2 regions of the Paenibacillus crassostreae genome follow, and region 2 is predicted to be linked to the other one. Evidence: riboswitches for the same ligand, from Rfam matches in the RefSeq annotation. Region 2 holds a riboswitch; the other holds the start of a gene.
The links. A riboswitch is a leader RNA that binds a small molecule or an ion and turns the genes downstream of it on or off. The one in region 2 is predicted to bind cyclic di-AMP.
Positions count from the first base shown of each region.

Region 1: another riboswitch for cyclic di-AMP. It lies ahead of LPB68_RS11480 (C40 family peptidase); the one in region 2 lies ahead of LPB68_RS15890 (KamA family radical SAM protein).

Region 1 is NZ_CP017770.1:2,468,570-2,474,165, reverse strand. Features, by position in the region: gene rluF (23S rRNA pseudouridine(2604) synthase RluF) at 1-512, shown strand, start outside; gene LPB68_RS11510 (flagellar motor protein MotB) at 602-1,408, opposite strand; gene motA (flagellar motor stator protein MotA) at 1,392-2,192, opposite strand; gene LPB68_RS11500 (hypothetical protein) at 2,386-2,679, shown strand; gene LPB68_RS11495 (4a-hydroxytetrahydrobiopterin dehydratase) at 2,786-3,121, shown strand; gene LPB68_RS11490 (c-type cytochrome) at 3,191-3,547, opposite strand; gene LPB68_RS11485 (GNAT family N-acetyltransferase) at 3,675-4,181, opposite strand; gene LPB68_RS11480 (C40 family peptidase) at 4,272-4,742, opposite strand; cyclic di-AMP (ydaO/yuaA leader) riboswitch at 4,747-4,884, opposite strand; gene LPB68_RS11475 (C40 family peptidase) at 5,177-5,596, opposite strand, start outside.
Region 2 is NZ_CP017770.1:3,442,155-3,447,750, reverse strand. Features, by position in the region: gene LPB68_RS15900 (M23 family metallopeptidase) at 1-555, shown strand, start outside; gene yunB (sporulation protein YunB) at 576-1,370, opposite strand; gene LPB68_RS15890 (KamA family radical SAM protein) at 1,522-2,715, opposite strand; cyclic di-AMP (ydaO/yuaA leader) riboswitch at 2,896-3,031, opposite strand; gene LPB68_RS15885 (TrmH family RNA methyltransferase) at 3,078-3,869, opposite strand; gene LPB68_RS15880 (potassium channel family protein) at 3,897-4,559, opposite strand; gene LPB68_RS15875 (small acid-soluble spore protein SspI) at 4,681-4,914, shown strand; gene LPB68_RS15870 (peptide chain release factor 3) at 5,015-5,596, opposite strand, start outside.

The DNA of each region.
Region 1 (5,596 bases), 970 kb from region 2:
TTAATAAGCCTATAGGTATAACTTGTACAACTGAGCTACATATTCAGGGCAATATTGTTGATTTTGTAGGCCATTCGGAGCGAATCTTCCCTATTGGTAGATTAGATAAGGATTCAGAAGGATTAATCCTAATGACGAATGATGGGGATATTGTTAATAAAATATTACGTGCAGAAGGTAAACATGAGAAGGAATACTTAGTTAGTGTAGATCGACCTATTACTGAATCTTTTGTAAGAGGGATGTCCACTGGTGTAAAAATTTTAGGAGAGATGACACGTCCTTGCGAAGTGACGCAGTTATCAGAGCGGAAATTTCGCATTATTCTTACAGAAGGAAAGAATCGGCAGATCCGGCGGATGTGCCAAACTTTTGGGTACGAGGTTAAAGATCTACAACGTGTTCGAATCATGAATGTTCAATTAGGTAATCATAAGGTTGGAACATGGTGGGATCTGACGCCTGATGAGAGGCAAGAGCTTGGATCCCTGCTTAACTATAAATTAGAGTAAGAAGCTCCTCTATCATTTATACAAAAACGGCAAGCCGAGGTGATTCCCTTGGGCTTGCCGTTTTTTTGTATATTGATTTCTAATATCGCTTATTCTTTAGCAGCTGTAACATCAAGGACCTGATTGTTCTCCTGATATTTACGAATAAGGGATACTTCTACACGACGGTTCTTAGCTCGATTGATATTAGTGCTATTATCCACGAGCGGATGGTATTCACCATATCCAACAGGTGTGAATTTCTGAGGATCTAATTTAGTGTTAGTCAATAGTATCTTCATGAATTGTAATGCTCGATCAGAACTTAAATCCCAGTTAGACTCATATTCGCTGTTGGAGATAGGAATATTGTCTGTATGTCCTGAGACAACAATTTCATAGTCAGGGAACTGCTGAAGCATCCCTGATATCGCCGTAGCTAACTGTTTAGATTCAGGTTTCACGTTAGCCTTACCTGAAGCGAAAAGTGCAGTGTCGCTAATTGTAATCATCAACTGGGACTGATTAAGCTTCGTATCAAGCTGATCAGTGAGTCCATTTTTTTGAATATATTGATCTATTTGTTCTTTTAAATTCTCTAAGTCAATCTGTTCTTGTTTGATGAGCGATGCTTGTTGATCTTTCGTCATCTTCTTAGATGTTATCTCTTCAGCTGATTGATCTGAGCTAGCGTTATCTTTAGGAATAACTGATGTATGATCAAGAATACCAGTACCTGAAGTGAATTCAGCCCTAAATGCGTCACTCATTGCCTCGAACTTCTCCGCATCTGCAGCGCTCATTGAATACAGGACGATAAAGAGAGCTAGAAGTAGAGTCATTAGGTCAGAGTATGGGAGAAGCCATGACTCGTCCGCATGTTCTTCTTCCTCATGACGTCTAGTCTTTTTGCTCACCTGAACCACCCTCCCTTTCCTTCATTACTTTACGTTCGGAAGGGGTTAAGAATACGGATAGTTTCTGGCTGATCGCAATAGTAGACACGCCAGATTGAATAGATAATAAGCCTTCTAGCATCATTAGTCTAAGCTCAATCTCATTTTTAGAGATACGTTTAAGCTTAGTAGCAATCGGGTGAAAGATAACATAACCAGTGAATATACCTAACAAAGTTGCAATAAAAGCCGCACCAATCGCATGGGCAAGTACAGCCATATCTGACATATCACCCAATGCAGCAATAAGACCTATAACAGCCCCTAATACCCCGAGTGTAGGTGCGTACATACCAGCTTGAGAGAAGATAAGTGAACCAATCTTGTGGCGATCCTCGGTTGCATTGATATCTTCCATTAATACATCACGGACGAAATCTTGGTCATTACCATCAATGATCATGCGCATACCGCTACGCAAGAAATCATCGTTGATTTCTTCGACCTTTGACTCCAAGGCAAGCAATCCTTCGCGTCTTGTGATGGAGGCCCAATCCATAAAGAGAGTAATCATCTCTTTACGATCCATTAGTTGTTGCTTGAAGAAGACAATTTTCACTAATTTCGGGAACCTCTTAAGCTCTTCCATAGGAAAGGCCATGAAGACTGCTGCGGCGGTACCACCTATAATAATTAAATATGCAGCAGGCACCATTAGAGAACTAATCGGAGCGCCCTTAAGAATCATCCCTACGACTACTGAAATAAGACCTAAAACTAAACCAATAACTGTTGAAATTTGCATTATACACCTCATCCATGAGAAATAGAATTGAATCCTTTCATGCCGCCAAATATAAATTGTGAAGATGGACTGTCGCACAAGAGACGCATTATAGTATTTATCGTCAGAAAGGGCTTTTTATTTAAGGGCTAATTTCCTGTATAATAAAATGAATTATTAAAGTTCTGTTACATATGAAATGGAGGATCATAAAATGGGCGTAAAACATGGTCGTGATTATGGGCAAATTCTTAAGGAATTAACGGAAGCTGTAGAACGGATTGCAGATAGTTATTTATTTTTTGAGATGGAAGAAGAGGAGTGGGCTTTGTTACAAAAAGAAGATAAGCTGGAGGTAATGGAGGCACTTGCGGAAGATTTATTTTTTGGACTCGGTACAGAACCATCTATCATTGTTGGAAGTGGGGTTGTGATTCATGATCGAGAGAATCATCGAATCAATATATTGATAGGTGATACAGAACTAGCCTTTGTGCCATTAATCTAATATAGATTGAGCATGAAAGGTTAACTGAAAGAATATAATAATAAAAGGGTAAAGGTCATAGGAGACATTGGTTGATCATGTGGAATGGAAAGGTGGATTCATAAGAGTGACGTATACAAGGGAAGAAGTGGACGTGCATTTGAGTCAGCTTACAGGTTGGAGCCTAGTGAATGAACGCTTTATAGAACGGAGATTCACCTTCTCAAGTTTTATGAGGGGGATTTCATTTGTTGATAAAGTAGCAACGATCTCTGAGGCCTTTAATCATCATCCTCTGATTACCATTGATTATAAGACTGTTATTCTTCGGCTCACTTCTTGGGATGCAGGATATCTAACGGAAATAGATATCAAGGAAGCCAAACAGTATAACGAAGTATTTGAGAAGATGTGTATAAGTGAGAGTCTGAACAATGGTGGAGTCTTGAAAAGTAAATCGTGAATAAGGGTTGAGCGAAGTAGCGCAGAACGGGTATCTTCTAAATAGAGAAGATACCCGTTCTTAATGATGTTATTTCTTTTGAGCTAACCATTGAGCCACATTAGCAACTTCTTCTTCGGCTAGTGTATCTTTGAAAGCAGGCATGATTCCTTTACCTTTGCTTACTAAATTATAAATTTGTTCTGGAGTGAGATGGCTACCTGCATTTTGTAGGCCAGGGCCAACTCCGCCTTGCAATTGATCGCCATGGCAAGATATGCAATTGGCCTTTACTGACGCTTCAGCAGCAGTAGCATCTAATACAACTTCGGGCATACTCGGTTTAGCTTCCTTAGCGACTTCGCTTTTACCAGGCAGTGTGAACATAAGTATGATAGCTAAGGCACATGCGGCGAAGAAGAAACCACTCATGATATATTTTTGCATACTTTTCTTCCTTTCTTATGTAAGCTAATGACTTTATTATAACGGAATAGATACATACATCATAGCCATTGTGACAAAAAAATGAAGAAAAATCCACTATATATTGTATAAACGGCACAATAAAGTGCTATTTATCATAGCGATCAACAGATAATTGATAAACCATACAGTGAAATGGCTGTAATCCATCTGGGGTTAGTCGTTCATAATCATCTGTAATCTCAAACCCCGCCTTGTGATATACCCGAATGGCACGCTTGTTCCAAGTTAAAACTTCTAAGTCAATTTCATCCTCAGGTTTCCGCCGAATAGCTTCTCGGACGATAGATTGTACAAAACTGACACCCAACCCATTTCCGCACAAATCAGGGCAGAGGCTAATCCCGAGGCGAGTCACACCTACCAATGGAAAAAATTGTGCAAAACCGCATAGTTCTCCTTGAGCATTTAATACAGAGACATATTGTTCTTCGCGAATCAAAGGGTCACCAAATTCAATACCTAGCGCCTCCATTTGATCCCAAGGCATCCATCCGTAAATGTCGTAAGGAACAGGATAGTTCCAAGCCGATATCGATCGAGCATGCTCAGCTGTCATTACGGAAATCATAAATTCTGAGAGGGGCATTGTCATACTCCTTTCTGTTAGATAGATAGATGAAATGAAAAAACCTGTGGAGGAGATTATTTAAAATCCCTTCCACAGGTTGGTTGTAGGTATCATTTATTTGTCGATTGCGACAGATTCATATGTAGTATTACTCATGATTCTCTTAGCTCCAACGTAACGGTCATCCCAGTAATTTTCAGTGAGAGGAGTGATTGTGATGCCTTTTGATGAGGAAGAGTGTGCAAACTTACCATTGCCCACATATATTCCAACATGCGATATGCCTTTGCCAGAAGTATTAAAGAAAACTAAGTCGCCTTCTCTAAGATCACTACGCTGAACGGCTGTTCCCATATTAAATTGAGAACCAGATTGATGTGGCAAGTCGATACCTAACTTTCCATAGATATACATTGTGAACCCAGAACAGTCGAAGCCACTAGTGGTTACTCCACCACCTTGATAGGCAATACCTATCGTTGGTGCGATGACCTTATCCATCTGCGAATCTGCGAAAGCGCTTCCAGTCCCAATAGTAAATAAAATCGCTATTCCTAAAGCTACTGCTGAACATGTCTTTTTCAAAAAAAGTAACTCCTTCCGGTGCCTGCGAGGTTAGCTTAAGGATTCGGTTGAAGGTTCCCTATGATCCCTCTAATGCAAGATCAATTCACCCAAGACGGTTCCCCCACTTCCCTTTGTATCGGGAATTCGGCAGATATAATTTACATAAAAGTTACAATACTTATTACAAAGTTGTTACTATGTAATCACTGGAACTATTGTATCAGAGGAATGAGAATTTGGCAATTGTTTCATTCGAATTTGTTGTTATTTTCTTTATTTGAATCAATTTCATAATTACGCTAACAGACAGAATGAATCGCTCCGATGAAATTGATTCTTATATGAAAAAAAAATACCCGTAAGAGGCTGATACCTCTTACGGGTATTTCTAAGCAATATATAGGGTTGCTTAAATTTCAACTGTTTAAATTAAATGACTAATGAGTCTATTGTTAATTGTAAGTCGCTGCTTCATATTTCGCAGTACTCATGATTCGTTTGGCACCTACGTAGCGTTCGGCCCAGTAACTTTGACCGAGAGAGGTGATGATGACACCCTTAGAAGAAGATGAATGCGAGAATTTCCCATTACCTACATATACTCCTACGTGAGATACACCTTTTCCTGAAGTGTTGAAAAAGACTAGATCTCCAGCTCTTAGCTCAGCACGGGATACTTCCTGACCCATGTGGTATTGCGAAGCTGATTGATGTGGTAATGTGATACCTAACTTCAAGAAGACATAACGAGTGTAGCCGGAACAATCAAATCCATTTGTAGTCGTTCCCCCACTCTTGTAATTTACTCCAATGGTACTGTCAACAACTTTTTCTAAAGACGAGTCGGCAAAAACGCTACCTGTTCCGATGGT
Region 2 (5,596 bases):
CATAATAGCCGAGCTGTTCAACGAATCCAACAATTCGCTAAATTATACGAGCAATTCAGTATTCCTGAGTTAACACATCATGCCTTTCCCCTTCCACTAAACAGTCATTATTCATATCGCAGCACCTGGGGTAGTGGTCGTAACTGGGGTGGATTTCGTATTCATGAAGGAACAGATCTCTTTGCACATCATGGTGTTCCAGTCCGAAGCACTAGCTATGGCGTCATAGAACTGAAGGGTTGGAATTCATTCGGAGGATGGCGAGTTGGAATTCGGGATATTAACAATCATTATCACTACTATGCCCATCTCATGGGTTATGAAAAAGGGTTGCAACCTGGTGATATAGTCACGGCTGGACAAGTGATTGGTTATGTAGGCAGTTCAGGTTACGGAAAACCAGGAACACAAGGTAAATTCCCTCCACATCTACATTATGGGATCTATCGCGATAGTGGACTTATCGAATGGTCATTTGATCCTTATCCACTCCTCCACCGCTGGGAACAAGATGAACGAAAATCACGTAAGCAAGTCAAGAAAGGTACCACTTAATATTAGTGGTATCCTTCTTTTTATGGTTGTTCTAAGTCTGATTGCTCAAGAGCGTCCGTCGTAGCATCCTTTTCTCCTGTTTCTCCCGTGGTATTATCTTCAGCCATTGGAATTGAAATATTCGGAGCGTCTTCGCCATTTCCTCCAACAGCTTGACCTTTCGAGTTGTAATAATACATAGGTACGTCTCCCACCACCAGTAAATAGGATATGGGTATTTCCGTATCTACCACTTCATGTTCCATATCAAAAGGAATGACTACAGCAACGTCAACACTAACATGGATGTAGACTTCCACCAACATCATGTTGATTCCAGCATCACGTTGTCTTGTGGATAACTCAACCTTTGCTGCCCCTTGCGGTTCAATTCTTACTGGAACTGCAGGCCCAAATGAAGCTAATATAGGACTTCCAAGTGCCATCCCAACAGGAATATGTTCTGATAATTGATCGACATTGTTTAATGTATCTTGAACAACTTTAAAGGTATTTGATGTTATTCTCATATGTTCTGCGTAATTTAGCATGAACCCAGATACTTTGCCTTCTGAATCCATCTTCCAATTCACTAACTGCTCGAAATCCTGCCCTTTTGTAACTTGTGAAGTTATCGCCTCATTTATTGCTTCAGTTGCAATTTGCTTCACTCTGATCTTAGCTAAATGCATAATTGGAGGTTTTAAATTACGATCAACATAAGCAAATCCCTGAGTTAATACAATTAAAAAAATAAGTACTCCTACAAGCCAAAGTCTCATCCTACTTTTAGGTTTACTGCTACGTTGGCTACTCCACCTCACCTTTCTTCTCATGATTAACCTCCTATTGCCTGCAATCATTCTCAATACAAGCATATGAAGTAATTATGTAAAAAAGTAGAACATTTCTCCGTGAATCACCAAAAAGACTGGCATTCCACGGATAACCCTTGGAGACACCAGTCTTTTCATATGAAAACTATTCCTAGTGCACTTTCACTTTAACCAATTTCGAACGTTCAATTCTTTGTGGCATTTCAGGCATTTCATTAACCGAAACAACTTGATCGGATTTCTTCTCTGGCTTTTCCCAGTACTTCTCATTCCCCGGTAAATCATCAAACCATGTAGCTTCCCTCGGACAATCTAGAATCATGAACTTCCCATACTCATCATCTCTAGATTGATGATATTTTAAATAAGCCTTTCCATTTTCAATAGCTAGAATCTCAATTTTTCCAGAAGTATGGCTCATAGAAAGGCGAATTCGTTTACCCAATCCTGAAGTCTTCGCCTTAGCTTCTTCTACAAGATGATAAACTTCCTCTAAAGGTAGAACGAAATCAAGGTTGCCTGCAACTGGGCGATTAATAAAGAAATAATAGGGTGTAACACCGGCCCAAGATAATTGGTCAAGAAGTTCCGCAAGTACATCAGAATTGTCATTAATGCCACGTAAAATAGGAGTTTGGTTCACAATAACCGCTCCTGCTTGATGTAACGCCTCAAACCCCCGTTTTGCTTCAGGCGTTATTTCACGCGGATGATTTATATGGGCCATGACATAGATACGTTTATCAGTAGTCGAATGCTTCTTTATAAGTTCTAACAATCTCTCATCCTCATAAATCCGCATTGGATTAAATACAGGGATTTTGGAACCTAATCGAATAATTTTGACATGCTCAATCTCACGTAATTGATCTAATATTATTTCTAGCTTTGCCGTTGCAAGGATTAAGCTATCTCCTCCCGTCAACAGTACATTATTAATCTCAGGATGTTTCGCAATGTACTCGATTCCAGGGCTCACATCGGACATAGCCTCTTTCACATCATTACGGAATAACCGCTTCCGGAAGCAATACCGACAATAAGCACCACATACCTCAGATACAATTAATAAAGCCGTCGTTCTATATTTATGCTGACATCCTGGAACAACGTAGTTGGTATCTTCATCGGAAGCATCCCAGCGGCCATACTCTAACAATTCTCCTTCATTCGGAATGACTAATTTCCGGATTGGATCATTTGGGTCCTCCCAATTCACTAGCTTCAAGTAATAATCATTTACACGAAATACGAATTTCTCCGTTATCTGTTTGAGTATCTGACGGTCATGTTCCGGGATTTCCATGATTTTATTAATATCGGTGATATATTTCGGTTGCGGCATATGACTCCTCCTAGAAAATAGATTGGTGGTCGTTACATTTGTCCCTCCTTTTCCTTTTAAAAATAAAAATGACCCATCCCCAACTCGAATAGTGAAAAAAACTTCACCTCGGTTGGATATCGGGTCATAAAGACGCAAAAAGACCCGATAACGGGTCATTAGTAAAAATGTTAATAGAGAATTTGACCCATCTACTACTGACGAGGTTAGCTGTCGGGCTCGGGAAAGATGGTTCCCTACAATATGAATTGATTCGCCCCAAAAAAATGGTTCCCCCGCTTCTCAGCATATGCTGAAAATTAAGCGTAACTTTATATTACATAAATAATACCTATTAGTCAATTAATGGATAACAGTCTATCCTATTTACTGCGGTAATGTCGTTGTCTCATAACCTCGAACATCAACACAGAGGATGCCATACCTACGTTAAGTGACTCCGCTTGTCCCCTCATAGGAATTATCAAGGAATCATCCACCAACTTCTTAACAGGCTCTGACACACCCTGCGCCTCATTACCTACAAGTAGCCACGTGGTTGCAGAGAAATCATATTCATAACATGTATACTCGGCTTGCAGACTCGTACTCACTAGTCTAGCCCCACTTTGTTTAGCTTGAGGTAATATTTCTAATAACTGCCCCTCAACTACAGGCAAATGAAAAAATGACCCCATCGTTGACCGAATAGTCTTAGGATTGTACAGATCTGCACAACCATGACCCAGAATAACACCATCCGCTCCAGCCGCGTCTGCGCTGCGAATAATCGTACCTACATTCCCAGGATCTTGTACGTTATCAAGAACCATCACTAAGCTATTCTTGATGGAAAGTAACTGTTCTAGATCTACAGACTGTTTACGAACAACCGCAAATACCGGTTGAGGTGTTACAGTATCTGTGCATTTTCCAATGATCGCAGAAGATACACCAATCCATTCGGCATCATTAGAACTCACTTGTTTCAATTCGCTAGGTATACCCTTATCCATATCGTAAGCAATACACTCTATATTGGCTCCAGACTGCAATGCTTCCAGTACTAAATGGACGCCTTCTACAACAAATTTGTTATTACGATCTCGATGCTTCTTTTCCAGCAATTGTGCCCATTCTTTAACTCGTGTATTGCTTAGGGATGTAATGTCCATCTTATACCATCCTTATCCTATACCTATTTATTCGGAAAATGCCAATTCTAATTTAATCAAATCATCTTTTTGTCCTAAAATAACAAGTACATCTTCTTTGTCTAACGGTTGATTCGCATTTGGTGAGATATTCATCTTAGCGCCTGTCTTAATAGCCATAACATTACAACCGAATCGAGCACGAACATCTAATTCCTTCAAATTCTTACCGATCATAACATCTGATACTTTCATTTCAACAATACTATAATCATCCGATAACTCGATATAATCTAGAATATTGGGTGAAGTCAAATGATGAGCGACACGAAGTCCCATATCTCGTTCAGGGAATATAACTTTGTCTGCACCAATCTTTTGTAACACTTTCCCATGAAGTTCATTCTGAGCCTTCACAATTAATGTAGGTATCCCTAAGTCCTTCAAGATGAGTGTAGTGAGAATACTGGATTGTATATCTTGGCCAATAGCAACAACCACAACTTCAAAATTACGGATCCCAAGAGCGCGTAATGCATCTTCATCTGTTGAATTAGCGGACACCGCATGGGTGACAATATTCGATATTTCTTGAATACGCTGTTCATTAGAATCAATGGCTAGAACATCAAATCCCATATCAGTTAGTGCCGTTGCGACACTAGAACCAAATCTCCCCATACCAATGATGGCGTACTGTTTTTTTGCCATTGCAAGACCTCCGAATGTTCAATGATATTCAATGATTATAGCATATTGATCTTCAAACTTGTATTTCATCGAGATATCAAGGGTATATTAACGATGACTTCAATTAAGTGGAGGAGATAATATGCCGATAGTACTTGACCTGAGACAAGCAATTATTCACAAAGTTCACAACAAGAACGATGCTGAACTACGTCAAATGATTGAAGGTTCTGTAGATGGCCCCGAAGCGGCATTACCAGGACTTGGAGCGATTTTCGAAATGATCTGGAAGAATATTGACCCCACGCAACAGGATGACCTCATTCAAGTTGCACAAGATCATCTTAAATCTGTTACACCTGTCTCATTATCATGAAACTGCTCGCTCATGAAATGAACATGATCACAATGGACAACAAATGATTACTAAAATCCCCCTAACCTTAATTAAAGTTAGGGGGATTTTAGTATATCTCTTAAGGTGCAATTTCTAGAAACTTAGCGGTTGGATTCTTTTCCATAGCCGTCCGCATGGCATATTCATTTTCAAATAGCACAACATAGTTTCCCTTTTTATCTTGTACAAGAGTCGAATTTATGCGGAATTTACTAGCATCGAGATTCTCGTCAATAATCCATCTTGCGAATTGATACTGCATTCGTTGAAGTTGTACATCTACACCATATTCACCCTTCATTCGATATTCAAACACTTCGAATTGAAGCTGACCAACAACTCCAAGAATCGTATCATCAAAACTCACAGTTTTGAAAACTTGAATCGTACCTTCTTCTGTTAATTGGTCGATTCCTTTCTGGTATTGCTTATGTTTAAGTGCACTCTTAACTGTAACCTTAGCAAATATTTCAGGAGAGAATGTTGGAAGTTCTTCAAACACCATATCACTGTCTTGACTTATAGAGTCACCAATTCGGAATATACCCGGATCAAATAATCCTATAATATCTCCAGGATATGCTTCCTCGACGATGTCACGATCCTGAGCAAGAAACTGTTGTGGCTGAGACAACTTAATTTCTTTACCTACACGGATATG